DNA from 3 places in the Mesorhizobium sp. M0590 genome. Region 2 is predicted to be linked to each of the others. Evidence: riboswitches for the same ligand, from Rfam matches in the RefSeq annotation. Region 2 holds a riboswitch; each other region holds the start of a gene.
The links. Region 2 has a riboswitch for cobalamin ahead of metE (5-methyltetrahydropteroyltriglutamate--homocysteine S-methyltransferase). Riboswitches for the same ligand answer to the same signal wherever they lie in the genome.
Positions count from the first base shown of each region.

Region 1: linked by a shared signal. The riboswitch ahead of NKI52_RS28945 (CbtB domain-containing protein) and the one ahead of metE (5-methyltetrahydropteroyltriglutamate--homocysteine S-methyltransferase) in region 2 are both predicted to bind cobalamin.
Region 3: linked by a shared signal. The riboswitch ahead of NKI52_RS20885 (DUF1636 family protein) and the one ahead of metE (5-methyltetrahydropteroyltriglutamate--homocysteine S-methyltransferase) in region 2 are both predicted to bind cobalamin.

Region 1 covers NZ_JAMYQN010000025.1:76,725-86,692, reverse strand. The annotation lists gene NKI52_RS28985 (phosphatase PAP2 family protein) at 254-1,165, opposite strand; gene NKI52_RS28980 (ArsR/SmtB family transcription factor) at 1,510-1,827, shown strand; gene NKI52_RS28975 (SRPBCC family protein) at 1,824-2,306, shown strand; gene mgtE (magnesium transporter) at 2,657-4,054, shown strand; gene NKI52_RS28965 (MerR family transcriptional regulator) at 4,193-4,579, shown strand; gene NKI52_RS28960 (methyltransferase family protein) at 4,599-5,105, opposite strand; gene NKI52_RS28955 (heparan-alpha-glucosaminide N-acetyltransferase) at 5,122-6,120, opposite strand; gene NKI52_RS28950 (aromatic ring-hydroxylating oxygenase subunit alpha) at 6,339-7,532, opposite strand; cobalamin riboswitch at 7,674-7,870, shown strand; gene NKI52_RS28945 (CbtB domain-containing protein) at 7,907-8,086, shown strand; gene NKI52_RS28940 (CbtA family protein) at 8,102-8,884, shown strand; gene cobU (bifunctional adenosylcobinamide kinase/adenosylcobinamide-phosphate guanylyltransferase) at 8,877-9,398, shown strand; gene cobO (cob(I)yrinic acid a,c-diamide adenosyltransferase) at 9,400-9,968, shown strand, end outside.
Region 2 covers NZ_JAMYQN010000023.1:36,999-46,966, forward strand. The annotation lists gene NKI52_RS27820 (B3/B4 domain-containing protein) at 308-1,117, opposite strand; gene NKI52_RS27825 (hypothetical protein) at 1,232-1,456, opposite strand; gene pdxR (MocR-like pyridoxine biosynthesis transcription factor PdxR) at 1,474-2,970, opposite strand; gene NKI52_RS27835 (trans-sulfuration enzyme family protein) at 3,053-4,285, shown strand; gene NKI52_RS27840 (dihydrodipicolinate synthase family protein) at 4,338-5,240, shown strand; gene NKI52_RS27845 (FMN-binding negative transcriptional regulator) at 5,275-5,493, shown strand; gene metE (5-methyltetrahydropteroyltriglutamate--homocysteine S-methyltransferase) at 5,592-7,937, opposite strand; cobalamin riboswitch at 8,033-8,233, opposite strand; gene NKI52_RS27855 (hypothetical protein) at 8,791-9,045, shown strand; gene NKI52_RS27860 (helix-turn-helix transcriptional regulator) at 9,363-9,968, opposite strand, start outside.
Region 3 covers NZ_JAMYQN010000012.1:171,657-181,624, forward strand. The annotation lists gene NKI52_RS20875 (cobaltochelatase subunit CobN) at 1-3,043, opposite strand, end outside; gene cobW (cobalamin biosynthesis protein CobW) at 3,062-4,102, opposite strand; gene NKI52_RS20885 (DUF1636 family protein) at 4,099-4,533, opposite strand; cobalamin riboswitch at 4,572-4,775, opposite strand; gene NKI52_RS20890 (winged helix-turn-helix domain-containing protein) at 4,805-6,004, opposite strand; gene NKI52_RS20895 (NADH-quinone oxidoreductase subunit A) at 6,341-6,706, shown strand; gene NKI52_RS20900 (NuoB/complex I 20 kDa subunit family protein) at 6,697-7,278, shown strand; gene NKI52_RS20905 (NADH-quinone oxidoreductase subunit C) at 7,284-7,886, shown strand; gene NKI52_RS20910 (four helix bundle protein) at 7,908-8,258, shown strand; gene NKI52_RS20915 (NADH-quinone oxidoreductase subunit D) at 8,354-9,544, shown strand.

The sequences.
Region 1 (9,968 bases), on a different contig from region 2:
CCATCCCGCGCAGCGGGTTCGTTCTTCGGCCCCAAACGCGACATGGGCTCGGCGAGAACAGCTCTTGGCGGTGCGGCGTTGCATCTCGACCGCACCATTACATTCGAAAGCGGAATCTCTTGCCCGTTGAATTCGAGCACGGCAGGGAGCGTCCTTGTCGGGGCACGTGCTGTTTGCCTGATTGCGGTCGCGAGTTTGGCTTATGCGAAGTGGCCATCGGCGGGCATGGCCATCTATCGAAAAGCGCACATGATTATTCGCGCACCAGGCGTCCGGTCGCCCACCAGATCACCGACACAACAATGATCGATGCGTAGCCGTCCACGGCATAGTGCCAGCCAGTGAACACCGATCCGTACAGGATCAGGGCTGCAAAGGTCCAACACAGAACGCCAAGCCAGCGATTGATCGATGACAGCAAATAGGCGTTCAATGCGGCAAAGGCGACATGCATGCTTGGCATGGCCGAGATGCCGCCGCCAAGACTTGCCCGGCCGCTTTGGTAAGCCATCAGGAGATATGCCGCGGGTTCCCGCACCATGTAACTATGGTCCAGCCTGTCCAGGGCCGCATTCAATCCGTGGAAGCGATCCACGCCGACAAAGTGGTGGTAGTAAACCGGTCCGACCGATGCCAGCGCCAGGGCCAAGACCGTTCCGAGGACGGACAACGTCAGCGCTGCTGCGCAGAGATAGCGGATGCGGGCAATCTCGTCCGACCAGAGCGACACGAAAAGGATGGTGCCGAACCACTGGTAAAACCAAATGACTTCATAGCTGTTGAAGACGACGAACGACCAATTGTTGCCGTCGAGCTTATGGACGATCTCCCATGGCGGCATCCCATGCAGCCATTCATCAGCATCGGCCAACCAGTTGTCGGCATAGTATGGGACGACGGACGGGATGGCGATCTTGTAGGTAGAGAACGCGGTCAAGCTGGCAAAGCAGAACAGCAGCACCAGCAGACAACCGCGCCAGCGCCCTTGAACCAAATCCAGTGCGTAGCGAACCGGTTGCCGCCGGCCATGGATTAGCGCGGCACAGCAGACGCCACCGATAAACAACACCGGAATGCCAACAAGAAACTTGTGAGAATAGATTAAGGCTGACGTATAGAATACTTCCGGATATAGTGCAGATGCGCCTAAAACGTATGTCGCCATGAACAAGGAGAGGCGCAATTGCCATATGGCGGAGGGCCTGTAGCGAGAGGCTTCCGTGGTTAGGGCCAAACCAATTTACCCGTTCTTAACGTTTCGCCGGAGAGACACAAACACCGATAAGGTAAAAACCTTGCCGCCAGGTTTACTTTTCCCCGGTGGTCGACATTTGCCGGCCGGCCCGCATCCGGTGGATCGATTCCCTGAGCAGTCTTGCATCCGCATCGCTGTCCATGCCCCCGCGTCAAGGAATTGCCCCGGAGCCTCGGGGCCGAGCCTGCCGGTTGCTTGAACACGGTCCACCGCTCCCTGTTTGACATATCATAAGTTTTAGCTTATCATAAGTCATGATTTATGATTATGCAGGAATGGTGGCCTTGGCCGATCCGACGCGCCGCAAGGTGTTCGAGCTCATCGCCGATCGGCCACGCTCGGTCATCGATCTGACGCGAGTGCTTCCGGTCTCGCAGCCGGCGGTATCGCAGCACCTCAAGGTTTTGAAGGAAGCCCGGCTGGTCCGCGCAGAGCCGAAAGGTGCCAGCAACATCTATCATCTCGACCCGCATGGGCTCGGCGAGATGCGCGCCTGGCTCGACCGCATGTGGGGCGATGCGCTCGACGCCTTCAAACGGGAAGTCGACAACAGCAAGGAGAAGAGGAAATGACGACCATGATCAAGCCCGCGCCGGTCAGGAAGTCGGTGACGGTGGAGGTGCCGCTCGACAAGGCATTCGATGTGTTCACCACAGGATTCGGGCGCTGGTGGCCGGCTTCGCACTCGATCGGCAAATCCGCCCTGACGACCGCGGTGATCGAACCGAAAGCCGGCGGCCGCTGGTACGAGATCGGCGAGGATGGGTCACAATGCGATTGGGGCGAGGTTCTCGCCTGGGATCCGCCGTCCAGGCTGACGCTCGCCTGGCGCATTGGAGCCGGCTGGCGCTACGATCCGGCATTGCTGACCGAAGTCGAGATCCGCTTTGTCGCGCTCGGCGAGAACGCGACGCGTGTGGAACTCGAGCACAGGCTTCTGGAGAACATGGGCGAAACCGCAGAGGCGATGCGCGAGGCCTTCGAATCCGAGGGTGGCTGGAGCGGTCTCCTGGACCGCTATGCGGCTGAGGCCAAGCGCCACGCCGCCTGATCGGGAAGCCTTCCAGTCCAATACCAGCGAGGCCCTCGCACTGTCGGCCTCGCCGTTTTTGAATCAGTGTCGATCTGCCCATCTGGTTGACCGGGGCGGGGAGATACGCTGCCCTTTACCTGCCGCCGCGAAGGTTTGCAGCGCCGCAGGTTTGTAGAACGTCCTCTCCTCCTACCATCCGGTATGCGCCGCGTCGTTTGGACGCGCGAACGGCGCTGTAGCAATTTGTCGTTGTGCATGGTCCTTTCGCAAAATCGATTCCGATTGTCAGGGTCATGCGTTAGACCTGACAGGCACCTTATCCGGAAATCCGATGGCGGGAGGCGCTGGTGGAAGGCCAGGACGAACAGATGACCGGCGCCAGGGCAGCCGAGGAGCGCCGCGCCGACATCTATGACGAGGACGGCGTCATCCTGTCGTCGTTCCTCGCCCAGATCGGTGCCGCGATCGCCGATCGCGATACGCTGACGCTGAAGCGTGAAGTCGACGATCTGCACCAGTCGGAACTCGGCCACCTGCTCGAGGCCCTGCACCCGGAACAGCGACGCGCGCTGGTCGAATTGCTGGGCAAGGATTTCGATTTTTCCGCGCTGACCGAGGTTGACGAGGCGATCCGCCGCGACATCGTCGACAGTCTGCCCAATGCGCAGATCGCCCAGGCGGTGCAGGATCTCGATTCCGACGACGCGGTCTACATTCTCGAAGACCTCGACCAGGAGGACCAGGACGAGATCCTGTCGCAGCTGCCGTTCACCGAGCGGATCAGGCTGCGGCGTTCGCTTGACTATCCCGAAGAGACCGCCGGCCGCCGCATGCAGACGGAGTTCGTCGCGGTGCCGCCGTTCTGGACGATCGGCCAGACCATCGACTACATGCGCGAGGACAACAATCTTCCCGACCGTTTCAGCCAGATCTTCGTCATCGATCCGAGCTTCAAGCTGCTCGGCGCCATCGACCTCGACCAGATCCTGCGTACCAAGCGCTCGGTCAAGGTCGAAGAGGTCATGCATGAGACCAGGCATGCCATCCCGGCCACCATGGACCAGGAGGAGGCGGCACGCGAATTCGAACAATACGATCTTCTGTCTGCCGCCGTCGTCGACGAGAACGAGCGGCTGGTCGGCGTGCTGACCATCGACGACGTCGTCGACGTCATCCAGCAGGAGGCCGAGGAAGATCTGCTGCGCATGGGCGGCGTCGGCGACGAAGAACTCTCGGACAGCATCTTTTCGACCTCGCGCTCGCGCGTGCCCTGGCTGCTGGTCAATCTTTTGACGGCTTTCCTGGCGGCCTCGGTGATCGGCCTGTTCGACCGCACCATCGAGCATATCGTGGCGCTGGCGGTGCTGATGCCGATCGTCGCCGGCATGGGCGGCAATGCCGGCTCGCAGACCATGACGGTCACGGTGCGGGCGCTGGCGACCAGGGACCTCGACATCTACAATGCCGGCCGCATCATCCGCCGCGAAATCGGGGTGGGCTTCATCAACGGCATCATCTTTGCCATCCTGATCGGCCTCGTCGCTGCTGCCTGGTTCCACGATCGCAATCTCGGCGGCATCATTGCGGCCGCGATGATCATCAATATGTTCGTGGCGGCTCTGGCGGGCATCCTTATCCCGCTGCTGCTCGACCGCTTCAAGATCGATCCGGCTGTGGCTTCGGCGGTTTTCGTCACCACGGTCACCGATGTCGTCGGTTTCTTTGCCTTTCTCGGGCTCGCCACATGGTGGTTCGGCGTGCGCTGAACGTCACCTCAATTGACTTTTACGTAAATGCCATGCGAGGCTTTGAAGGTGCCTTGTCCGCCGATTCTGGTACGCGCCTGGGCGCCGGCGGCGCCGGCCAGTTGGAACTCGCGGCGTGGCCGGGGCATTGGAGTGACGATGCGGGAATATTATTCAATCACGGAGCTGACCCGCGAATTCGACGTGTCGACGCGGACGTTGCGCTTCTATGAGGACGAAGGGCTGGTGCAGCCAGTAAGACGCGGCCGCACTCGGCTGTTTCGTCCGTCGGACCGGCATCTCATCCGCCAGATCATGCGCGGCAAGAGGCTCGGCTTCTCGATCAACGAGATCCGCGAAATCATCCAGATGTACAGGGAGCCGCCCGGCGAGGTCGGCCAACTCAAATTGATGATCAAGCGCATCGAGGAAAAGCGCGAGGATTTGCGCCAGAAACGCCGCGACCTCGAAGAGACGCTGGCCGAGCTCGATCAGGCAGAGGAATCCTGCGTCGAGCGGCTGGTGGAACTCGGCGTCACCACATGAGCGTGGCGTCAGCGCCGGCTCAAATCCAGCGCCGCACCCTTTTGGCGTAGTCCCGGTATTTCTTGCCGAATTTGGCCGTCAGCACCTTCTCCTCGCTCTCGATCGTCAGCTTCTGCGTCAGGAACGCCGCGATGACCGCCAGCGGCAGGAACCAGGCGATCCCAGTGACAAAGGCGAGGCTGACCAGCAGCAGCGTGTTGGCGAGGTAGATCGGGTTGCGGCTGACGGCGAAGGGTCCGGTAGTCACCAGATGGTCAGGCACGCCGTTCGGGTTGAGCGTCGTCTTGGCGCGGATCATGGTGCGGATTGCCGTGAACCAGAGCGCGGCAACCGCCACCAACCCCACAAGGCCGGCGGCGAACAGGATGTCGCCGAGAAGATCGCCGATCCACGGTAGCGGATAGAACAGCCCTAGCGCGACGCTGACGATGATGGCGGCGATATAGATCAGCGGCGGCCATGGGATGTGCCCCAGCCTCGGCTGCCCAGGATTTTGCTGCACGGGTTTCGGGTGACTGTCGCTCATTATTGTCCTCCCTCGATTAGCGCGTTCCCGGTTCCGCCGCCTCGGTTTGGGCGGTGCAGGTGCCGGCGAGCTCGCCAATATGCGCCTTCCACTCCGGGGACTGGTCGTTGCTGTAGAGCCGGTCAAGCGAGGCTTCGCCCTGGAGAGTGTCCAGCATGCAGGCACAATAGCTGGAGCAGAACTCGGTGTCGCGTGCCTGCTCGCAGGATATCTGGCAGGATTTCAGAAAACTCACCTCCCTGGTTTCGGCCTGCGCCGGCATGAATTGCGAAAACAGCCAGACCGAGCCGATCAGCACCGGCTGATGGATCAGATAGAAGGCAAGGCTGTGCCGGCCGATGAAGACCAGCGGATTTGCCCAGCGGCCGGGCGCCAAGGCCGACAGCCGCGTCAGCGCGCCGGAGGTGGCGGCGAGCTTGGTAACCGCGATGCCGGCAAGTACGGCGCCGAACCAGGGCAGCAGTGGAACGTAGTCGTTGGAGCGCGGGTTGGTCGCCGACAGGCCGACCCACCACAAAGCCGGATGATCGAAAAGCTCAGATCGCAGGTAGAAAGGCGCGGCAATAGCGAGGGCCGCCACGGCAAGCGTCAGCAGCGCCGGGAGGCGCAGGAACGCCAGGCCGAGCAGGCTGGCGAGCGCGATCTCGTGCAATATGCCGAAGAAGATGAAGCCATCGGGCGTGGCGATGCGGGTGACCAGCGATATTGCGAGCGCTGCCCCGGCAACCATGGCGAAGCGCTTCCAGAAGCCGGTCCAGCGGATTTTCTTGCCATGGGCGAGATAGAGGCTGATGCCGACCAGGAACAGGAAGCTCGAGGCGATGCAGCGCGCGTAGATTTTCCACCAGCCGAAGGCGGTGAGGCCGGGATCGGTGTAGCCGAAGAATTCGAGGTCCCAGGTGAAATGATAGCTCGCCATGGCAAGCAAAGCGATGCCGCGTGCAATGTCGATAGCGGCGATGCGCTTCGACTTCGGTTGATCCTGAACGGCTGCGCTCGGCGTGTCGATGCTCATGGTCTCGCTGTCTTGGTTCAGCCCCGGCAAGACGACTATCACGGTTGCCACCGTCAAAAGAAGCAGGGCCTTGCGTCGCGTTGGTACCGGTCGGCATCAGAGCTGCTTTAGGCCAGAGCCGGAAAGCCTTTGGCCGGCGTGCAGGCGTTCTTCGGCCTGGGCGCGGTTTTCGCAACGCTCGGGCTGCTGGCGGCGGCCTGCGGCTTCGTCACCTGGCGCTATCTGCCCAAATCGCTTTGATGTTCGAGCGCCGCATGGCGCTCGCGCACCCAGTTGTGGAAGCGGTGCAAGTCGTATTCCTCGGGCATCAGTACGCCGGCCTTGTGGCGCATCGAGCGCAGGCCCATCTGGTTGACCTCGCAGATATCAGCATCCTCCTCCAGCACCTGGGTACCGAAGGCGACGATGTTGTCGATATCCGCGGCCGGTTCGGCGAGCGCTTCGGGCGAAAAAAGCCATTCGGCGGTAAGTTCGGTCTGCTCCGGGCCAAGCGGCACCAGCCGCACGGTCCTGACATAGTCGACATGGCCGACGACGAACATCGACGGCATGCTGGTGGCATAGGTTTGCCCGGCGGCACGCTCGCCCGGCGTCAGGCCGGAAAAGACCGAGCCGTGGACGCGCCCGTCGCGCGACCAAGTTTCGGCCCCGGCCCGCAAGCCGCCGGCAAATTCCGGCGCGTCATTGTCGGCGTGGCGCGCCCATTCGGGGTCGTCGTGCCGGCCCATCAGGCCGCGGCCATAGATCGGCACCAGCCGCGACAGGTCCTTGTGGACGCCGGGGCAGTGCAGGCACTCGTTGAAATTTTCCCAAAATACCTTCCAGTTGCAGTTTATCACCTTGCGCAGCACATGGCCGCTCAGCAGCGTTTCCAACGGCCAGTTGGCGAGGTTGCCGGATGCCGGATCGAAGGATGTTTCAGCCGAGCCGGCAGCGTCTTCCGCCAGATTGACGAAGACGAAACCGCGCCACACCGAAAGCGCGACCCGGTAGAGCGGATGATCGGCCTTGTCGAAGCCGTCCGGCAGCGATTTCGACGGCACGCGCACCAGATCGCCGTGCAGCGAATAGGACCAGGCATGGTATGGGCAGGTGATGAGCCGCGCCTTCAGCCGTCCTTCGCTCTGCTGGCAAAGCTGCGAGCCGCGATGCCGGCAGGTGTTGTGGAAGGCGCGCAACTCGCCGGTCTCGTCGCGCAGCACGACGACCTCCTGCGTGCCTATGCGGAACGTCCTGAAAGCCAGCGGCTGGGCAAGGTCGGCCTCGCGGCAGACGAGCAGCCAGTTGCGATACCAGATGGCCTCGAGATCGCGCTGATAGGCCGCGATGTCCCAATAGGCTGATGACGGCAGCGTCGGCTCGGCCCGCGTCAGGCCGTTGTAGGGACCGCGCTCATTCGGGCTGGGTTGCATGCCGGCTTCCTCCCCATCCGCCAGCCGACACCCGGCTGCGAAAATTGTCAATCGCGGCGCCGGCCGACCGGGCTTGGCGAGGCGGCGCATTCGCCACACGATCCGGCGGAATTTGGTTTGCCGGGCGCGGCGATTCTGCCTATAGTCACTGATGTCGTCGGTTCCGTTTGGAACCAAGAGGGAATGCGGTGAGGGCAAGTTGTTTGCCCAATGCCGTGGCTGCCCCCGCAACTGTGTGCGGTAGTCCTCTCCATATGCCACTGAAGGTTCGCCTTCGGGAAGGTGGGGAAGGGCGCTGATCCGCGAGCCAGGAGACCTGCCGGCGACAGGAAACTGACTTCTATGCCCTCGGGTGGAGGGCGAAAGGACAAGACATGAATACCGCTTCCGTCTCGCTCGGCGCTTCCGCCTCCTCGCAGTCGCGTCTCATGCAGCTGGCGCTTGCTGCATTCCTCGGCATTTTCGTCATGGGCTTTGTCGGCTTCTCGCATATCGATGCGGTCCACAATGCCGCGCACGACTATCGCCACTCGATGGGCTTTCCCTGCCACTGACAAGGGGCTGACATCATGACACTGTTTCGCAACGTCGTGTTCATCGCGGCGATCGCAGGGCTTGTGGCCGGCGTGGCTCTCGCCTGCATGCAAGCCTATGCCACGGTGCCGCTCATCCTGAAGGCGGAAGTCTATGAACAGGCCGGCGGCGGCCATGACCATGCCGCGGCACCTGCGACACCGGCCGAAAACGCCGCGGGCACGACGGCTATGAGCAGCGCCGCGCCGGCAGCGGCTGAAGCGATGGCTCCGGCGGAAGACGAAGGCTGGGCGCCGGCCGACGGTTTCGAACGCTTCGGCTTCAGCGTCGTTGCCAATATCGTCACCGGCATCGGCTTTGCGCTGGTCCTGGTTGCGGTTTCGGAATTCGCCGGCGGCATCGGCAATTGGCGCCAGGGCCTGTTCTGGGGGCTTGCCGGCTTTGCCGTGTTCACGCTGGCGCCGGGCCTCGGCCTGCCGCCGGAACTGCCAGCGATGCCGGCGGCCGACCTTGTCCAACGCCAGATATGGTGGTGGGCAACAGTGGTGGCGACAGCGGCCGGTCTCGGCCTTATCGTCTTCCGCAGATCGCTGCCGCTGGTGGCTCTTGCCGTGGCGTTGATCGTTGCGCCGCATATCGTCGGCGCGCCGCAGCCCGATAGCTTCGAGACGGCGATCCCGGAAGGCCTGCACCACCAGTTCGTGGTGGCGGTGACGCTGACCAATCTGGTGTTCTGGCTGGTGCTCGGCGCGGTCGTCGGCGTGGTGCGCGGACGCTTCACGGGCACGGCGACCAGCCTGCGCGACAGCTTTGCCTGACCGCGCTGCCGGGGCACTGACCCTGGTCATCGGCGGTGCGCGCTCCGGCAAGAGCGCGCATGCCGAGAGCCTGGTGACGGTCGGCCCGCCGCCTTGGAGCTATATCGCCACGGCGCAAGCCTATGACGACGAGATGCGCCAGCGCATCGCGCTGCACCGCTCGCGCCGCGGCGCCGGCTGGACGACCATCGATGCGCCGCTCGACCTTGCCGGCGCGATCGGAGCGCTGCCTGACGGCCAGCCGGTGCTGATCGACTGCCTGACGCTGTGGCTGACCAACCATATGCTGGCCGACCATGATGTCGAGGCGGAATGCCGGAGGCTGGCCGATGTGCTGTCGCGGCCGCGTGGGCCGTGGTTCGTGGTGTCCAACGAGGTCGGCCAGGGCATCGTGCCGGACAATGCGCTGGCAAGACGGTTTCGCGACGCCGCCGGCCGGCTGAACCAGGACGTCGCGGCTGTTGCCGGCACCGTGCTTTTGATGGTGGCGGGGCTGCCGCTCAAGGTGAAATGACATGGCTGATACTATCGATCCCAAGGACGAGGAACGCCACCGCGCCAAGATGGCCAAGCGCAAGGCGGTGCAGGACGCCGAGGTCGCGGCCAAGACGGTCGAGAAGGGGCTGCTGATCGTCAACACCGGACCGGGCAAGGGCAAGACCACGGCCGCCTTTGGGCTGGCGCTCAGGATGCTCGGCTATGGCAAGCGCGTCGGCGTCGTTCAGTTCATCAAGGGCAAATGGCACACCGGCGAGAAAGACGCCTTTGCCGCCTTCGGCGACCGTGTCGTCTGGCACGCCATGGGCGAGGGCTTTACCTGGGAGACACAGGACCTGAAGCGCGACATCGCGGCGGCCGAGGCTGCCTGGGCGAAAGCGCTGGAGCTGATGGCCGAGCCGTCGATCAGCCTCGTGGTGCTCGACGAGCTGAACATCGCGCTGCGCTACGACTACCTCGATCTCGAAAAGGTGGTCGCGGCGCTGAAGGCGCGTCGCGAAGGCCTGCATGTCGTCGTCACCGGCCGCAACGCCAAACCGGTATTGGTCGAGGCGGCCGATCTGGTCACCGAGATGGGCGTGACCAA
Region 2 (9,968 bases):
GACGTCCCGGGTTCGCACCCGTTGTCCGTACCGCTCCATGAATTTCGATGTAGTCGACATTAAGCTTCTCCGCGATCACTCGACCGAGCTTGCGCAATTTGGACCATCCCCACTGGAGGCATCGCGATAAAAGTACGCCAAACAACGCTAAGGGAGAACAAGCAGTGATCTGATTTCGTTCGACGCTCGTTTTCGAGAGCCGTTCTGGGTCGTTCGCAATCAACTGTGTAGGCCGGCGGAGCGAGCAAGGAGCGCCAGATCCGGACAGGGCTGAGTGGGGTGTTTCTCCGAAAGATGGGGCCATGCCCTAAGGAACACGAGATGTAGTGGACTCGTCGATCCGCGCGGTTTCGATTCGCGCACCCGGGCACAACGCTTGGATAAGTCCCATCAGATGCTCTCCGGTGGCCGTCATCTGTTTAGCTGACATTGGGCCGAGGGCTTCCAGCACGAGCCACATGGCGCGGGTATCGACCGTGACCATGGTGCGCCGCCCCTGCCGCCAGTTCCAGCGGCGGCACGTGACACCGGCATCATCGCACCAGATGACTTCGCCCGGTTCAGGATGCTCGGTTACCATTTCACCTTGCTGGATCGTGTCGAATGGCTCCGCTCCCTTCGCAATTAAAAGTCTCGGGACCCCCTGGTAGAGATCGAGATCCTCCCCGCCAATCGGAACGCCATACAGCACGCTGACGGCATTGTAGGCATCAACCAGTGGAGATATCCGCGGGAGAGAGCCATCTTTCCGCACCCGCTTGAGAAGCGCGGCGGCCGAGCACGGCGTTCGATTGGCCTTTGTGCCGAAAGCCTCGCAGGCAACGGCCCACGCCGCAAGATGCGCGTCCCTTTGGGCGTCATCGCGAAGCGCCGCCTGTTCCGCCGCCGCAATCGTGTCGTTCAACGCCTGTGCATCCGGCACGTCGATTTCAGCGTTCCGCACCACAATGCTGATCAGATGAAAATCCGGGTAGCGGGCCTTGATCTCGGGGGCAATCAATGGCGTGAAAGACATGGGATGCTCTTTTCTCATGGGGAGGCTTTGCGCTGCGGGTCCTTCGGGAAAATGTTTGAAGAAAGGTGCTTGTCGAGCGTCCAGATCTTCTGGCATCGGCATGGTGCATGCCGCACCATGCGCTGGATAATTCCATCATTCGGCCGTGGACAAGGCCTGGTAGAGATCGTCGATTATCTCTTGCGGGTGCTCGAGCCCGCCTCGGCCGGCAACAAGCTACGCCTCCGCCAGATCCTCCATTTCATAAAAGGCAGCGGGCGCGATATGGATGTGAGGCAGCTTTCCTTGCCGGTTATGCATCGCTCTCGGAAATTCGTCTCGCACGAAAATCTGCCGCCAAACTGGCCTGATCAACAGCACCAGTTGCATAGCGTTTTCCCAGTCCAGTTGACTTTGCAACGAAATGCGGTTCAGCCCAAGGGTCGGTTTCCTCGCCAGCACGCCACGTCCCCGCCGTTTTAGCCACCGTGTCCCGGCAACGCGTCTTGCACCTGCTTGATAACCGCTCGCAGGATCTCAACGCCCTTCTCGATTTGCCGAATGCTCAAGGCGGCATAGCCCATGACAAGCCCCACGCGATCGATGTGGCCTTCGTCCGATTGCCGCTCGTAGAGGGGCGAGATCAGGTGCAGCCCCAGGCCCGCGCCTCGGGCGGCTTCGACCAGGGTCGTTTCCCGCGATCGCGGCAGTTCGTCGAACCAAACGACGACGTGCAGACCGGCCTCTGCTCCGTGGACAGCGATGCGATCTCCGAAGCTGCGCCGCAAGGCGCCCAACAACGCCTCCCGACGCTCGCCGTTCAGCCTGCGCACACGCCGCACATGGCTTTCGTAGCCGCCACTCTCGATCAAAGAGGCCAGAGCCTCCTGTTCAGCGACCGGCGAATGTCGGTCCGCGAATTGTTTGGCGGTAGCGAAGACCTCCTGCAATTCCGTCGGGACGACGACGTAGCCGATACGCAGCATCGGCGAGAGCGTTTTGGAGATCGTGCCGAGGTAGATGACAGCCCCGTGGTCCTCAAGACTGTGCAGCGGAGGGACCGGATTGATGTCGTAGCGATATTCGCTGTCGTAGTCGTCCTCGATCACATAGGCGTTGTTGTGCCGCGCCCATTCCAGAAGCTGATGGCGGCGCGCGATCGGCATGACGCCGCCCAGCGGAAACTGATGCGATGGCGTGACATAGGCCAGTCGTGCCCCGATCCCCGCCAGCAACTCCGTCTTCATCCCGTCCTCGTCGACGGTGACCGGAACGGGCGAGGCACCCGTACTGGCAAAGACCTGACGCGCCATTCTATAGCACGGGTCCTCGATGACGAAGCGGTCGGCGGGATCGAGAAGCAGGCGAGCGCACAGATCTAGGCCCTGCTGCGAACCGTTGACGATGATGATCTGCTCGAGGTCGCAGCTCAGAGTTCGGGCGCGCCAGAGATAGCCCTGGAGCGCCTGGCGCAGCCCACGCCAGCCGCGAGGATCGTCATAGGCAAGACGCAACGGGCGCTGCCCCATCGCCTCGTTCATCGCACGTTTCCAGACCAATGCGGGGAAGTCTGACGGCGCCAGGTCGCCATAGCGGAAATCGACCTTCAGTCCAGTCGGCAGATAATCCGGCCAGGGCGGCGTAACGCGCAGTCGTTCGCCATAGGCGGACAGATGAACCGGGCCGACTCGTTTCGCGACAGTGCGGCTCGTCTCAGGACCGATCAGCGAGGATGCAACGCGAGGTCGTGCGCCTTGACGGACTTCGATAAAACCTTCCGCGGTCAGTTGGTCATAGGCGACCGTCACCGTCGTTCGCGAAACCCCAAGGTCATTTGCCAGGCCGCGGGAGGACGGCAGCTGACTACCGGTTTCATAGACGCCGCCGAGGATTTGCTCGCGAAGAGCCTCGTAGATCTGGCGTGCACCCATCGCGTGCGAGCGACCTGCAGAACCGGCACTTGAAGACTGGACCATTTCATTCATTGCTCACTGGATATTTCACATTGGCCAGTTTGCCGTCAATCTTTCGGAAGCCCAAGAAAGATCTAGAGGCCGAATGACCCGTTCCTATCAATCCGAAACCGATGCTCTCACGCGGTCGCTCCACGACACCGGTCCCGGATTCGCCACTCGGGCGATCCATCATGGCTACGATCCGGCCGGCTTTTCCAATGCCGTTCAGCCGCCAGTCTTCTTGACCTCGACCTATGGATTCGAAAGCGTGGCAGCGAACGAGGCCGCCGCCGCGCTTGGCGGAAGGCTCTATGCGCGCGAATACAATCCGACGACGGAGATCCTAGAACAACGGCTTGCCAATCTGGAAGGAGCCGAGGCAGGTCTGGTCGTTGCCTCGGGGATGGCGGCTTTCGGGACGCTGATCCTGTCGCTCCTGTCCCAAGGGGATGAACTCATCGTCCACAGGACACTTTATGCGAACACGCTTGCCATGGTCGAACAGGCGGTCCCCCGCTTCGGCATCAAGGTCGTCGCGGTGGACCTGTCCGATCCTCAAAATCTCGATGCCGCGATTACCGAGCGGACCCGGCTTGTTTTCTTCGAGACGCCGGTGAATCCGCTGAGCCGCATCCTCGACATCGCTGCCATTGCCGAGCGCGCCCACGCGCGCGGTGTAAAGATTGCAGTCGACAGCACCTTCGCCTCCCCCGCGCTCCAGCGGCCGCTCGAACATGGGGCAGACCTCGTGCTCCAATCGCTGACCAAATACATCAATGGGCACGGCGATGCCCTTGGCGGGGCGATTCTCGGCGACGCGCAAACGCTCCGCACGCTGCACGAAACGGGCCTGCGCTACATCACCGGCGCAGCGCTCTCGCCCATGTCAGCCTTCCTGATCCTGCGCGGTCTGAAGACGCTCACGCTGCGCATGGAACGGCACAGCGCCACTGCCCTTGCGGTGGCTCAGGCGCTCGAGGCGCACCCGGCGGTGGCATGGGTGAGTTATCCCTTCCTCGACTCGCACCCTGATCAGGTGACGGCGCAAAAGCAGATGTCCCAAGGGTCGGGCATGTTGGCCTTTGGCCTCCACGCTGGGTTCGAGGGCGCGCGGCGGATGATGGACCGGCTCAACCTGATCACCCGGGCTGTCAGCCTCGGCGATGCCGACAGCCTCATCTATCATCCGGCAAGCCTGACCCGTGCTCGTCAGCCGATCCGCAAGGATGCGCATCTGGCCGATGGAGTCGGCGAGGACCTCATGCGTCTCTCGGTGGGTCTTGAAGACGTCGATGACCTAATCGCCGACCTGCGGCGGGCTCTGGACGCCTTGTGATGACCTGTCGTCCGGCCAGTCCTGCGCTCACGCACAAACCTGGAGCCTTGCCATGGCATTCCTGAGCGGTCTTTCCGCGTTTCCCATCACGCCCGCCGATCGTGACGGCCGCGTCGATACCGTTGCTCTGAGCAGGCTGATTACTCGGCTTGGCGCCGCTCAGGTCGACTCCATCGGTCTTCTCGGCAGCACCGGCACCTACATGTATCTGACGCGCGAGGAACGGCGACGGGCGCTCGCCGAGACCTTGGACGAAACCGGGGGACAAATGCCGGTCGTGGTGGGTGTGGGCGCGCTGCGCACCGACGAAGCAGTGAGGCTCGCGCAGGACGCTAAGGCCCTTGGGGCTGCCGCGGGGTTGCTTGCCGCCGCCTCTTACACCCCGCTCACTGATGACGAGGTGTTCGAACATTTCTCCACGGTGGCGCGCGAAAGTGGCCTTCCGATCGTCATCTACGACAATCCAGGAACGACGCATTTCCGTTTCACCCCAGCACTCGTCAGCCGCCTGGCAAAGGTGCGGGGGATCGTCGCTATCAAGAATCCGACAGACAAGGGCGATGCGATCAAGAGCCATCTGGCCGACCAGAGGCGCACTGTGCCGGAAGGGTTCTCGATCGGCTACAGCGGCGACTGGAACGCCGCAGAGGCCATGATCGCCGGCGCCGACACATGGTACAGCGTCCTCGCCGGCATCCTGCCCGAGGTCTGCGTGAAGATCGTCACGGCGGCGCAACAGGGCGATGCGGCCGAAGCGCGACGGATCGATGCCACGCTTGCGCCGCTCTGGAGCCTCTTCAAGGAGTTCTCGAGCCTTCGCGTCGTCTATGCACTTGCCGAATTGCTCGAGATTTGCCGTGCCGACCCCCCGCGTCCCATCCTGCCTCTGCCCTCAGCAGCGAAGCGCCAGATCGCCGCCGCGTTGGAACGCTTGCCATCGGATGTCAACCGGTGAATAGCGAACCCGGCGGCCAGTGAAAGGAACTATCATGTATGTACCCGCGCATTTCGATGAACCGAGCCGAGAAGTCCTCTACGAACTGATCGAGAACAGTGCACTTGGCATGCTGATAACCCATGGCCGGAGCGGTCTCGACGCCAATCACATCCCCTTCGAACTCGACACGTCACAGGGAGAAAACGGTACCCTTTACTCCTGCGCGATTAATACACGTGCCGAAGGAAAGTGCACATTCTCACTCGAGTGACTTATTTCAAAGGATGTGATCGCGTTTTGGCACATTCACAGCCGACATGCGGCAGCCGGCAACTCACCACATGGTGAGCAACCAGGAAACCTTCCGGCCTACACTTTCTCCCGGAGCGCGCGTGCTGCAGCAACCATGTTCATGAGGGCAGGGCGGACCTCCTCCCACTTGCGGGTTTTGAGGCCACAGTCCGGGTTTACCCACAGTTGGGCATCGGACAGTCGCTCGCGGGCAAGCATGACGAGATCCGAAATCTCGCCGACTTCCGGGACCCGTGGTGAGTGAATGTCGTAGACTCCGGGCCCGATTTCATTCGGATATTTGGAGCTCGTGAAGGCGTCCAGCAGTTCCATTTTCGAGCGCGACGTCTCAATCGAAATGACATCCGCATCCATTTCAGCGATCGCGTCGATGATCTCGTTGAACTCCGAATAGCACATGTGGGTATGGATTTGAGTCGCGTCCTTTACACCCGTTGAAGCGATCCGGAAGCATTCGACAGCCCAGTCGAGATAGTCGTTCCAATCAGACTGGCGCAGTGGCAATCCTTCGCGAAACGCGGCCTCATCGATCTGGATCATCCTTGCGCCGGACCATTCGAGATCCGTCACTTCGTCGCGGATGGCGAGCGCGATCTGGCGGCATGCTTCGGAGCGGGGTACGTCGTCGCGAACAAATGACCAGTTGAGAATGGTCACTGGGCCTGTGAGCATTCCCTTCACAGGGTTTTCCGTAAGCGACTGGGCGAACTGCCACCAGCGCAGCGTCATCGGATTGGGCCTCGATACGTCGCCGAAGATGATGGGGGGGCGCACGTAACGCGACCCATAGCTCTGCACCCAGGCATGCTGGGTGAAGGCGAAGCCGGACAGCTGCTCGCCGAAATGCTGTACCATGTCGTTTCGTTCGAACTCACCGTGCACCAGCACGTCCAGCCCGATCTCTTCCTGCCAGCGAATTGCAGCCTCGATCTCCTTCTTCAGGAAGGTCTCGTAGTCGACATAGCTCAGCTGGCCCTTCGCATGAGCGGCCCGCGCCCTGCGTACCTGCGGCGTCTGCGGGAAGGACCCGATGGTCGTCGTCGGGAACGGCGGCAGCCCGAGCGTGCCGGCCTGGACTCTGGAGCGCTCGGCAAAAGCGCTCTCTCGTCGCTTCATGCTGTCGTCAATGCTGGCGATCCGCCCCTCAACCAGCGGGTCATGGATCTTCGTGGATGTCACGCGAGTGGCGGCAGCCTCGGCAGACGCTTTCAACGCGCCTGCCACCGCATCCCTGCCTTGGGACAGGGCCCGGGCAAGCAACACCAACTCGTCGGTCTTCTGGGCCGCGAAGGCGAGCCACGACCTGATGTCCGCGTCGAGTTCCGTCTCCATGCGGAGGTCGATCGGCACATGCAGCATCGAGCAAGAAGGCGCGATCTCGACGCGGTCCAAGGGCCAGCCGGCGACGATCGGTTTGATGCGGTCGAGAATGGCGGGCAGGTTCGCACGCCAGACGTTGCGGCCATCGATCAAGCCAAGCGAGAGCACCAGATCCTTCGGTGCGAGCCGACCCACCGTTTCCAGCTGCTCGGGAGCGCGCACGAGATCAATATGCAGCCCGGCCAGGGGCAGAGAAACCGCGGTTTCGAGATTGTCTCCCAGCGGCCCGAAATAGGTAGCCAGCATGATCTTCAGCTCGGGCGCGGCTTTCGACAGCTGGCCATAGGCGAATTCGAACGCAGCTCGTTCGTTCGGGTTCAGATCGAGGACAAGCGCTGGCTCATCGATCTGCACCCAATCGGCGCCCGACAGCTTCAAGCTCCGCAGGAGTTGCTCGTAGACGGGCAGAAGCCGTGGTAGGAGCGCGATGGGATCGAAGCCTTCGGCAGGCGATTTAGCCAGCTTGAGGAAGGTGACCGGTCCAAGGATGACTGGGCGTGTGTGAATGCCGAGGGCTTTAGCCTCGAGGAAGTAATCAACCGGCTTCGTCGACGAAAGAGCGAACGTCTGATCATCGTCTAGTTCCGGCACAATGTAGTGATAGTTGGTGTCAAACCACTTGGTCATTTCCATCGCGGCTACGCCAGGCCGATGAGCCGCATGCTGGTGACCACCGTGCCCACAATCCTCCGTCTGACCTTGGTTGCCGCGCGCCATAGCGAAGTAGATGTCGAGTGGGACCTCGCCGCCATTCCAGCCGTAACGGGACGGAAGGGCGCCGACCATGGCTGCGGTGTCGAGCACATGGTCGTAAAGCGAGAAGTCGTTCGACGGGATTTTCGACACGCCGCGATCGCGTTGCTCCTCCCAGCTAGCGGCACGGAGCGCCTTCGCCGTCGTGAGAAGGTCGGCAGCGGACGATTTTCCGGACCAGTAGCTTTCAAGCGCGAATTTCAGTTCTCGCCGACGACCGAAGCGGGGCACGCCGAGCGTTGCTACAGGAATTTGCTGAGAGACAGTCATGCCAGACCCCGATGGTTGGGGCGTCGGTGACAAGGAAGGCGCTAGCAGGCCGGCACGAACGCCAGGCTGCAGCGGCCACCGAGACACCCCGCCCGTGGACGTAATTCGCCGTGGCAGGTCTCCTGGCTCGCGGGGTCATAGCCTCTACCCGTCTTCCCAAGGCTATTCGCCTCAGTGACATGAGTGGGGTTGGCTCGCCGCTAACAGTTGCGGGGGCAGCGCCGGCATCGCACCGGCTTCCCTCTTAGCTCCGCTGCGGCAGCGCCGTACGGAGAACCACGACGCGGGAGACAATTACAGCAGTTCGCTTCTCTGTCAACGCCGCATAAAGAAATGTTTATGTCGTTATGTTAAATTTCCGCTGGCATGTTCCAAAGGTCGCCTCGAAAGCGAAAACTGTGGAAGCCTTGAGCGGCCGGTAAATCAAAGCAATGACGCACGGCGCCCTTGTCCAGGAGGATAGGAGTTCGTCGGCTGCCGGCAGCAAACATACCGGCAAGCGCCGTGGTGCTGCTTAGCGCATCACGCGAACCACCTCGGCGTCGAACTTCGGCTCCGAGGTTCCGACCGCTTCGTTGGTGATCTGCTCGCGACCATATTCGGCTCAATGGCGAGGCTGTTGCCCATGTGGAAGCTGTTGGCCGTGATGCCCTCGGTGATATGTGACACAACGATTTCGGGGGGAGCACACCGAGGCCAGGCGCAGCGGCGTGTTGCGAAGTGATCGAGGCCAATGTCTCGAACTGCTTGTTCGCAGCCCACCGGCTCAAGGTAACCCGGCTCAAACCACCGGGCTAGCTCAAGTCCTGTCCAAATGAGGCCTGAGCGGCAAATCGTCGTGCACGCGCACGGTTTGGCGTTCGATCTTGTGATGCGTCTTGGGCGGACAATCGCCACGGTGCAGCACGCAGAAGCGGTCCCCAATTGGGAAGCCGAGGGCGGTGAGGGCAAGCCAGCGCCACAGGCGGAAGGGGACTTGGACCTGTTTGCCCTGCTGGACCACATGTTCGCGACACAGGGCCTCAAGGAGAAGACCAAGAGTGATTATGCGCGGGACCTCGCCAAATTCATCAAAAGCAGCGGGCAGTCAAAGTTCGGCGCCGATTGACATGGAGATAGCCATCGCGGCGGACCGCCCAGGCGGACCGCAAGCCGGAATACAACCGGGTGCAGGTGGCCAAGCTCGTCCACAAGATGGCGTCGGGCACACACCGGCGATGGGAGAGCGGACCGTGGAGTGCAGGAACTTCACGCCTATCCACGCTCCCGTGGACGTGTCCTGCGGCACATCGGCAGCGATATTGAGGAGGCAGTTGAGCTTCTGGTCGAGCACTCTTACCTGCCACTACCTACGCTTAACGTCATCTCGTACTGAAAACGCACCACGCAAGGTCGAGATGTAACATGCGCCCTTCGTGGATGGTTCTAAGCTTCCTCGGGCGCGGTCAATCTGTGATAACGGTCGCTTGGAACCTCCATCACCGCGACGCGATCAAGGTTGGCGTATCGCGCTCGGTAGTAACCTTCTTCCTCCACTTCGGCGAAACTACACTGGGGAACGTCAAAGGTCGCAGCTTCCAATCCGAAGAAAGTCGTAGCGGTTTCTTCATCCAAGAAGTTCCACTCATCTTCTCCGTCGTCATATGTGACGCGAACATAGGAGGCCATGCGCACGGCTTCCTGATCACCCATCTCTGCGATGATGGCATCGCATTCTTTCTTCAGCTTTCCTGAAACCTCACCCTTATCCCAGTCATCCAAAGCCCGATAGATTTCTGGATGATAATACTCTGGCATCTCCTCTACATCGTCACCGATAAGCTCAATGGTGCGGACATATTGCGGATTTATCAAGAGTATTTTGTTGTCAAGGCTCCAACAATACAGCCATGGCCTGCTTGTGTTATTTCTGCGCAGATTATGAAGTTCCTTCAACTGACGTAAAATCGATTCACGCGCCTTTTCATCGATAGGATATTGGCGGCTGCCAACAGTCGTCTTGATTCTGAGCGTGCCGTATCGCGTTTCGGC
Region 3 (9,968 bases), on a different contig from region 2:
CGAGATAGGTGCGGCCGATCTCTTCGCGCGCGGCCCAGTCGCCGCTCGACAACAAGTCCTCGACGCCCGCGCCGTAAGTGCCCGGCGAGGTGCCGAAAATGCGCGGGCTGATCTTGCCGTCGATGCGGGTCCTAGCGGCGAGCGGGTTTTCCGAAGCGTCCTCGTCGCGGGTCGCCACCGCGTTGGCCGCGGCGTCGATCAGCGCGATCTGGGTCGGGAACATGTCGCGGAACAGGCCCGATATGCGCCAGGTGACATCGATGCGCGGACGGCCGAGTGTTGCCGGCGGCAGCACATCTATGCCGGTGATGCGGCCGGTGGCGGAATCCCATTGCGGCCGGCAGCCCATCAGCGCCAGGCCTTGCGCGATCTCCTCACCGCCGGTGCGCAGCGAGGCCGAGCCCCACAGGTCGATGACCAGCGAGCGCGGCCAGTCGCCATGCGATTGCATGTAGCTGCGGACCACTTCTTCCGCTGCCACCTTGCCCAGATCATAGGCGGTCGGCGTCGGCATGGTGCGCGGGTCGGCGGTGAACAGATTGCGGCCGGTCGGCAGCACATCGCGCCGACCCCGTGCCGGCGCACCGGCCGGACCGGCAGCGACGTGGCGGCCGTCGAGGGCGGCAAGCAGCGCGGTTTTTTCAGCTGCCGCACTTTGCCGCCGTACCGGATCAGCCTCGCCTTCCGGCGAGCGGCCGTAAATGTGCAGGCCGTCCTTGATGGCGAAATCCTTGAGATCGCAGAGCCAGGCGTCGATGCGGCGCAAAGCCTCGTCGGCTGCGTCGGTCCTGGCGACGCCTGCCTCTGAGGCGAGGCCGGTCTTTTCCGCCGTCTCGACGATCAGCTTCGCCAGGCGGTCGCGGCGGCGGCGGTCGAGCCCGTCGGCCTGAGCATATTCGTCAACCAGTCGTTCAAGCCTGTGCTGGTTTTCGTCCAGCCCGGCGCCGGTCAGCGGCGGCGGCAGATGGCCGAGCGTGACGGCGGCAATGCGCCGCTTGGCCTGCGCTGCCTCTCCCGGGTTGGAGACGATGAAGGGATAGATGACGGGCAGGGGACCGGTGACTATCTCGGGAAAGCAGTTTTCGCTGAGCGCCACGGTCTTGCCGGGCAGCCACTCCAGCGTGCCGTGGGCGCCGACATGGACAATTGCATGGATGCCGAGCGACTTGCGCAGCCAGAGGCCAAAGGCGACCAGCGCATGGCGCGGCGGCAGCGTCGGGTCGTGATAGTCGGCGCGGCGGTCGGCTGAGCGCCCGCGGTCAGGTGCGAGTGCCACGGTGACGTTGCCGAAGGTGGCTGCGCGGAAGGCGAATTTTGCGGCGGCAGACGCTTGAACACCCCCCTCTGTCCTGCCGGACATCTCCCCCTCAAGGGGGGAGATTGGCAGCTTCGGCGCTCTGTCCACCCCTGCGACGTTGGAGATTGGCGAAAACAGAGATGACAGCGCAATCTCCCCCCTTGAGGGGGAGATGTCCGGCAGGACAGAGGGGGGTGCCTCGCACAAACTTGTGTCATCTGCCGCATTCCCCCATGCGGCCGTCACGGCAGCTATCGCTTCAGCAGGCAATTCCGCCGAGTACCCGAGATAGTCCTCAAACCCCAACCCTTCACCTCCACGCTCCAGCACCTCCAGCAACTCGCGCGGCGTTTGCGGAATCCTTTCAACGGCGTAGCCGTGTTCGCTCAGGTCGTGCAGCATTGCCAGCACGCTGGACGGCACGTCGAGACCAACCGCGTAGCCGGTGCGACCGGGGGCGCTCGGATAGTCGGGGATCAGGATGGCGAGCTTGCGCTCCGCACGCGGCGTCCGCTGCAGGCGCACGAAGGCCTCGACACGGTTCGCCACTTGCGCGACGCGATCCGGCTCCGGCCGGTTGGCGAAGGCGCGGAAGGCCAATGCGGGATCGGTCTCGCTTTCGCCCTTGAAGGAGATGGCACCGGCGAGAATGCAGCCGTCGAGCTCGGGCAGGACGACATGCATAGCGAGGTCGGCAGGCGCCAGGCCGCGCTGATTGTTTTGCCAGATGTCACGGCGTGTCGTGGCGACGATGACCTGGAAGACCGGCACCCCGGCACGGTCGAACAGGGTTTCGATGCCGGGTTCCGCGCCGGAGGCGAAGGCCGTGGCGGTGATGATGGCAGCTGGCTTCAGGGCTGAGAGCGCGGTCTCGACAAAGGCGAGCGATGCCGGGTCCTTGAGGCTGGAGACGAAGATTGGCACCGGCGCCATACCACGTTGCCTGAGCGCTGCAAAAAGCGCGTCGATCGGCGCGACATCTGCGGCCAGCAGCATCGAACGGTAGAAGAGGATGGGGATGATGGGCGCGGCGTCTCCCTCCCCCTTGAGGGGAGGGTGGCCCGCAGGGCCGGGTGGGGTCGTCACGGCAGTGCGCGACGTTTTGTGTAGGCGCGCTTCGGAGAGGACCCCACCCCCGGCCTGCGGCCGGACCCTCCCCTCGAGGGGGAGGGGGACGTCGCGTTCTACGACCCCCAGTCCCGGCTCGTAAAATCCCGCCTTTGGCACGCTAACAGGTTCGGCTACCGCCGCACCCGATCCAGCGAGACTTGCCAGCCTCTGCACCAGCGCCGTCATATTTGCCGGCCCGCCCTCGCGGAAATAGCCAAGCAGGGCGTCCAACTCCTCCCGCGGCAGCGTCGAGCCTTCGATCAGTCGCAAATCCTCGTCGTGGCTCTCGCCCGGTAGGAGCGCCAGCTTGATACCGCGATTTCGCGCGATAACGGCGAGCTGGTCGCAGCCATAGCGCCACCAGTCATAGCCGCCGAGGATGCGGACCAGAATGACCTTGGCGTGGCGGGCGACGCTGTCGATCCACAGGTCGACGGACATCGGATGGCGCAGGTCGCGCAAGGCGGCGAGCCGCATCGACGGCAGGCGGTGCGCATCTGCCTTCCACGCCGCCGCCAGCCCGGCCAGGTCGCTGTCGGTGAAGGACAGCGCCACGACATCCGCAGGCGTTTGCCTGAGATCGACAGGCTCGGCGAGATCGTCGAGCGAGGCGGATGTGGTGGTGAGGATGTGCATCGCGGCTCGTACCTGGGGTCAGCCGGCGAGGATACGCTCGATGGCCGGGCGGTTCAGCCCTTTCAGGCCGATGACGACCAGGCGCGAGCGGCGGTCGTCTTCAGCGGTCCAGGCGCGGTCGTAATAGTGGTTGACGCGCGGACCGACGGCCTGCAGCAGGAGCCGCATCGGCTTGCCGCCGACTTCGACGAAACCCTTGACGCGCAACACGTTTTCTTCCTCCGCCGCCGTGGCGACCCGTTGTGCGAGCTCGTCCGGGTTGGACACGGACGCGATGTCGATGACGAACGAGTCAAAATCGTCATGTTCGTGGTCGAGCTCGTCGTCGTGGTGGGTCTTGCGGTTCTCAATGTCGTCCTCGACGGCGAGGCCGAGGCCGAGCAGCACCGACGGGTCGACCTTGCCTTGCGAAGTCGGTACGATCTTCACCGCCCGCGCAACGTGCTTGCCGATGACGGCATTGGCACGGGCCGAGCCGGCTGCGTCCATCAGGTCGCTCTTCGACAGGATGATCAGGTCGGCGCAGGCGAGCTGGTCTTCGAACACTTCCTCGACCGGATCGTCATGGTCGAGCGTCTCGTCCTGCGCGCGCTGGGCCTGCAGGGCGTCCATGTCGTTGGCTACGCGGCCATCAGCCAGCGCCGGTCCGTCGACCACGGCAATGACGCCGTCCACCGTCACGCGGCTTTTCACCGACGGCCACTGGAAGGCCTGGACCAGCGGCTTGGGCAAAGCGAGGCCGGATGTCTCGATCAGGATGTGGTCGACCCTCGGCGTCAGCGACAGGATTTGGTCCAGCGCCGGGACGAAATCATCGGCGACGGTGCAGCAGATGCAACCATTGGCCAGCTCGACGATGTTTTCCTCGGGGCAGGTGTCGATGGCGCAGCCCTTCAGGATCTCGCCGTCGATGCCGATGTCGCCGAACTCGTTGACGATGATGGCCAGCCGCTTGCCTTTGGCGTTTTCGAGCAAATGGCGGATCAATGTCGTCTTGCCGGCGCCGAGAAATCCGGTGACCACGGTGCAGGGAACGCGCGAAGGGGAGGCAGCGGTCATATCAAGTCCTTCAGAAGGTCAAGGGGAGGGATGCGGGCAACCAGGCCGCGCTTCAGGCAATCGGGACGGCCGCGCCATGGAATGAGCCCATCCGTCGAGGTGGCGAACAGCTTTGCCCCGGTGACGAGATCGGCGCCGCTGGTCGTGGTCAGATCACCGAAGACGTAACTCCAGCAGCCGTCGCGCAGCATGGCGGCGCTGAGCCGGCGCTTGCAATTGCCAAGGCATTCGACGGTGCGGATTTTGATGTTTTCGCTGGAAGCGGCGCGGCGCGTGTCCTCTGCGAGCAGTTCGCCGGCGCGCGGATGAGCGTCCGAACCGGTCTCGTCACGGCAGGACGAGCAGACGATGACGGTAACGCCGGCCGGGGAATCACCATGGCCGGACAATAAATCCGCTGTCTCAGCCGGAAAACTGCTGTCGCGTTCCAAATCAGGCTCCTTGCCCGGAAAACCCGCCAGGCGATCGGATTCTTATGTCCTAGACGGCAGGTCTCCTGGCTCGCGGGTCATCGCCTGGGTGCCGCCTTCCCGGGAACATCCCAGTGGTTTTCGGCCTTGGCTCGTCGCTTACAGTTGCGGGGACAGCCGCGGATTTGAAATCGAGATTTCGCACCGCATTCCCTCTTGGCCCTTGCCGTTGCGGGCAGGGGACCGTCTGGAACGGATTTAGGCTTGTGGGGGTAGTCGTGTCAACGCACGTCTATGACGCGGCGATATCCGCGAGCGGCCGGCCGAGGTCGCCGGCAGCGGTCACCTCGATGCGTTCCAGGCCGAGCCAGCCCTGCATCTGCTTCAATTCTTCGAAAAGCTCGGCTGCGGTTTGCAGCGAGGCGCCGGGCTCCGCATAGGCGGCATGGACGCGCAGCACGCCGGCCGGTCGGTCGGCCCTAAGGTCAACGCGCCCGACGATGCTGTCGCCGAGCAGGAATGGCAGCACATAATAGCCATACCGGCGCTTTTCGGCCGGCGTGTAGATCTCGATGCGGTAGTGGAAGTCGAACAACCGCTCGGTGCGCGACCGCTCGAAGACGACAGGATCAAACGGCGCGAGCAAGGCGCGCGCCTCGATCTTGCGCGGCAAACGGGCGTCCTTGTGGAGATAGGCTGTTTTGTTCCAGCCTTCGACGCTCACCGGCAACAGGTCGCCGGCCTCGACCAGTTCCTCGATGCGGCCCTTGATGTCGGCGGGCGACAGCCGGAAATAGTCGCGCAGGTCTCCTGCCGTGGCGATGCCGTGGGCGCGGGCCGAGATGCGCAGCAATTCGCGATGTGCATCCTCGGGACAGGGAACCGGTAGCGCGAGTACCGCCGGCGGCAGCACGCGCTCCGGCAGATCGTAGAACCGCTCGAAGCCGCGGCGATGCGCAGTGGTGATGCGGCCGGCCCAGAACAGCCACTCGAAGGCATGCTTGGCATGGCTCCAGCCCCACCAGCCGCCCGAACCCTTCTGCCCTTCGAAAGCCGACGCCGCGATCGGGCCTCGTTCGGCGACCTCGCGATAGATGTCTTCGATATAGGCGGCGTGCTCGCGGCCCCATTTGGCCAGCCCGCTGTACATTTCGTCGCCGCGCTCGGCCCGCTGCATGCGCCAGCGCATCAGCGGATAGGTCTCGACCGGCAAGAAGGAGGCTTCGTGCGCCCAGTATTCGAAGACCATGCGCTTGCGCGTGACAGCGGCGGCGTCGAGCAGCGCCAGCTTGTAGGGGCCAAGCCGCGAATAAAGAGGCATATAGTGGGCGCGCACCACGGCGCTGACGGAATCGATCTGCAGCAGGCCGGTACGGGCAAGCACGCGGGCCAGATGCCGGCGGTCGGGCGTGCCGGTGGGGCGCGGGTCATTGAATCCCTGTGCCGCGAGCGCAATGCGACGGGCCATGGCAAGCGAGATTTTTTCCTTCATGAAGGCGGTATCCGGACGATTTTAGGACAGAGAAAATGACCTGCGATTCCGCGCTATGCTAGCAGGGTTTTGGCGGCATCCATGTCAGGAGAGAAAAGTGGAGTAAAAAGTGAAGGAAATCAAACAGGAGCGGATCGGACCAGTTTTCCCGGATATGCCGTCCAGCACCGCGATTTGAACAAGGTTTGACTTGCTTCGCCGAAAGCGCTGCGCTAACCCTCGCCGCGTTGCAGCATAGAGCCCTCTTCAAACGGTTCAGTGGTTAAACTGTCACGCTTCCGCAAGTGGGTCCGGTGCTGTAATCAGAGTGGATTGGCCGCAACGGAAAGCTGCAGAATGAACGCATTGTTGAGTTCGTACCTGCCCATCGTCCTGTTCATCGGCGTGGCGCTGATCGTCGGGCTGGCGCTGCTCGCCGCACCCTTCCTGGTGGCCTACCGCAACCCCGATCCGGAAAAGCTTTCTGCCTATGAGTGCGGCTTCAACTCGTTCGACGACGCCCGCATGAAGTTCGATATCCGCTTCTACCTGGTGTCGATCCTGTTCATCATCTTCGATCTGGAGGTGGCCTTCCTGTTTCCTTGGGCGGTGTCGTTCAGTCAGATCGGCATGCTCGGTTTCTGGTCGATGATGGTGTTTTTGGCGGTGCTGACCATCGGCTTTGCCTATGAATGGAAAAAAGGAGCGCTGGAATGGGATTGAACGACAGTTCCGGCACGCTCGTCGCGCCGAAGCCCAAGGGCCTCATCGACCCCAACACCGGCAGGCCGGTAGGGTCTGACGACCCGTTCTTCCTGGAGATCAACAACGAGCTCGCCGACAAGGGCTTTCTCGTCACCTCGACCGAGGCTCTGATCACCTGGGCGCGCAGTGGCTCGCTGATGTTCATGACGTTTGGCCTCGCCTGCTGCGCCGTCGAGATGATCCATACGTCGATGCCGCGCTATGACTCGGAGAGGTTCGGTGTCGCGCCGCGCGCGTCGCCGCGCCAGTCCGACATCATGATCGTTGCCGGCACGCTGACCAACAAGATGGCGCCGGCGCTGCGCAAGGTCTACGATCAGATGCCGGAGCCGCGCTACGTCATCTCGATGGGCTCCTGCGCCAATGGCGGCGGCTATTATCATTATTCCTATTCGGTGGTGCGCGGCTGCGACCGCATCGTGCCGGTCGACATCTACGTGCCCGGCTGCCCGCCGAGCGCTGAGGCGCTGCTTTACGGCATCCTTCTGCTGCAGAAGAAGATCCGCCGCACCGGCACGATAGAGCGGTGAGCGGCATGACCCAGGCGTTGAACGACCTCTCGACCTATCTCGGCGAGAAGCTGATCGGCCGGATCGGCGTGGCGGTGCTCGCCTATGGCGAACTCACCATCTCGGTCGAGCCGCGCGACCTGATCGAGGTGGTCACCTTCCTGCGCGACGATCCGAAATGCCAGTTCATCTCGATCATCGACGTTTGCGGCGCCGATTATCCGTCGCGGGCAAAGCGCTTCGACGTGGTCTATCATTTGCTGTCGCCGAGACAGAATATCCGCGTCCGCATCAAGGTCCAGGCCGACGAAGAGACGCTCGTGCCGTCGATCACCGGGATTTATCCCGGCGCCGACTGGTTCGAGCGCGAGACCTACGATCTCTACGGCGTGCTGTTTTCAGGCCATCCGGATCTGCGGCGGATTCTGACCGATTACGGCTTTGAAGGCCATCCGCTGCGCAAGGACTTTCCGCTGACCGGCTTCGTCGAGGTGCGTTACGACGACGAAGCCAAGCGCGTCATCTACGAGCCGGTCGAGCTCAAACAGGAATTCCGCAATTTCGATTTTCTCAGCCCTTGGGAGGGGACGGATTACGTCCTTCCAGGCGACGAGAAGGCAAAGCAGTGAGTGGTGAATTGTGAATAGTGAATGGAAAAGCGGGATGGAACGTCCGGGAAAATCAACGACTATCGAGATCTGAACGTATGGAAGGATTCGATGGTATTGGCTGCGGACATCTATCTCGCGACGAAAGCATTCCCGCGAGAGGAAATGTTCGGCATGACATCCCAGATGCGGCGCGCGGCATCGTCGATACCGGCAAATATCGCCGAGGGTTTCGGCCGCGGTCAGCGCAAGCCCTTCGTTCAGTTCCTTCGTATTGCGCAAGGTTCGTTGAAGGAACTGGAAACCCATACGCTTCTTTCGATGAGCGTGGGACTGTTGGACGAGAAGAGTGCAGGGCTGTTGTCGGTCAGGTTCGAGAAGTTGGGAAGATGATGCGTTCGTTCATTCGATCGCTGGAGGTCGATTCAGGCCAATGACTATTCACCATTCACCATTCACCATTCACGTGGCGCGCGAGCAACACGCTCATGGCTGAAACCTCCGTTCGCAACTTCAACATCAATTTTGGCCCGCAACATCCAGCGGCGCACGGCGTTTTGCGTCTGGTGCTGGAGCTTGACGGCGAAGTCGTCGATCGCGTCGATCCGCATATCGGGCTGTTGCACCGCGGCACCGAAAAGCTGATCGAGGCCAAGACTTATCTGCAGGCCGTGCCCTATCTCGACCGGCTCGATTATTGCGCGCCGATGAACCAGGAGCACGCCTTTGCGCTCGCCGCCGAGCGGCTGCTCGGCATCGAGGTGCCGAAGCGGGGCCAGTTGATCCGAGTTCTCTATTCGGAAATCGGCCGCATCATGTCGCACATCCTCAATGTGACGACGCAGGCGATGGATGTCGGTGCGCTGACGCCGCCGCTGTGGGGCTTCGTCGAGCGCGAAAAGCTGATGGTGTTTTATGAGCGTGCCAGCGGCTCGCGCATGCATGCCGCCTATTTCCGCCCCGGCGGCGTCCACCAGGACCTGCCGCAGAAGCTGGTCGAGGACATCGGCAGCTGGATCGACCCGTTCCTGAAATCGGTCGACGACCTCGACTCACTCTTGACCGGCAACCGTATCTTCAAGCAGCGCAATGTCGACATCGCGACGGTGTCTCTGGCCGACGCCTGGGCCTGGGGTTTTTCGGGCGTCATGGTGCGCGGCTCGGGTGCACCCTGGGACCTGCGCAAATCGCAGCCCTATGAATGTTACGCCGAGATGGATTTCGACATTCCGATCGGCAAGAACGGTGACTGTTTCGACCGCTATCTGGTGCGCATGGAAGAGATGCGCCAGTCGGCCAAGATCATGCGCCAATGCGTCGACCTGTTGCTCGGTAAGGAGGGCAGCGGGCCGGTGTCCAACCTCGACGGCAAGGTGGTGCCGCCGAAGCGCGCGGCGATGAAGCGCTCGATGGAAGCGCTGATCCATCACTTCAAGCTCTACACCGAAGGCTACCGCGTGCCGGCCGGCGAGGTCTATGCCGCCGTCGAGGCACCGAAGGGCGAGTTCGGCGTCTATCTGGTCTCCGACGGCACCAACAAGCCCTATCGCTGCAAGCTGCGCGCGCCCGGCTTCGCGCATCTCCAGGCCATGGACTTTTTGTGTCGCGGCCACATGTTGGCCGACGTCACCGCCGTGTTAGGTTCACTCGACATCGTGTTTGGTGAGGTCGATCGGTGATGATGGGAATGGCTCGACCGTCAAAGGCGTTTCTGGCCGCGGCATGCCTTGCGGCTTCCGCTGAAGTGTCGCTTGCTGGGTCCGGTGAGGGTCCCTCGTCAACCGATCTTCTCAAAGAGGGGTTCAAGCTTATTGCAGAAGGCGATCTGCTTACAGTCCGTGGCTTGAGCACCCAGACCCCAGCAATGGATGAGGGCATTCTTGTCCATGGCCGGCCGTCGACATCGTCCAACTGCGCGGTTCATGACAACCTCGTAGCGTCATTGATCCCCGAAGAATATCGTTGCAAGCCAATAGCTTGGGTGTATAGCCGCTATGACGGATACATCCGCCTGAAGCGTGGAAATGAAGAGTTCGTATGCGTTTTGGGGCGATCCGAGGATTGCTATCGTGCCTATGGCTCCCGCCAGTAGAAACCGAAGAA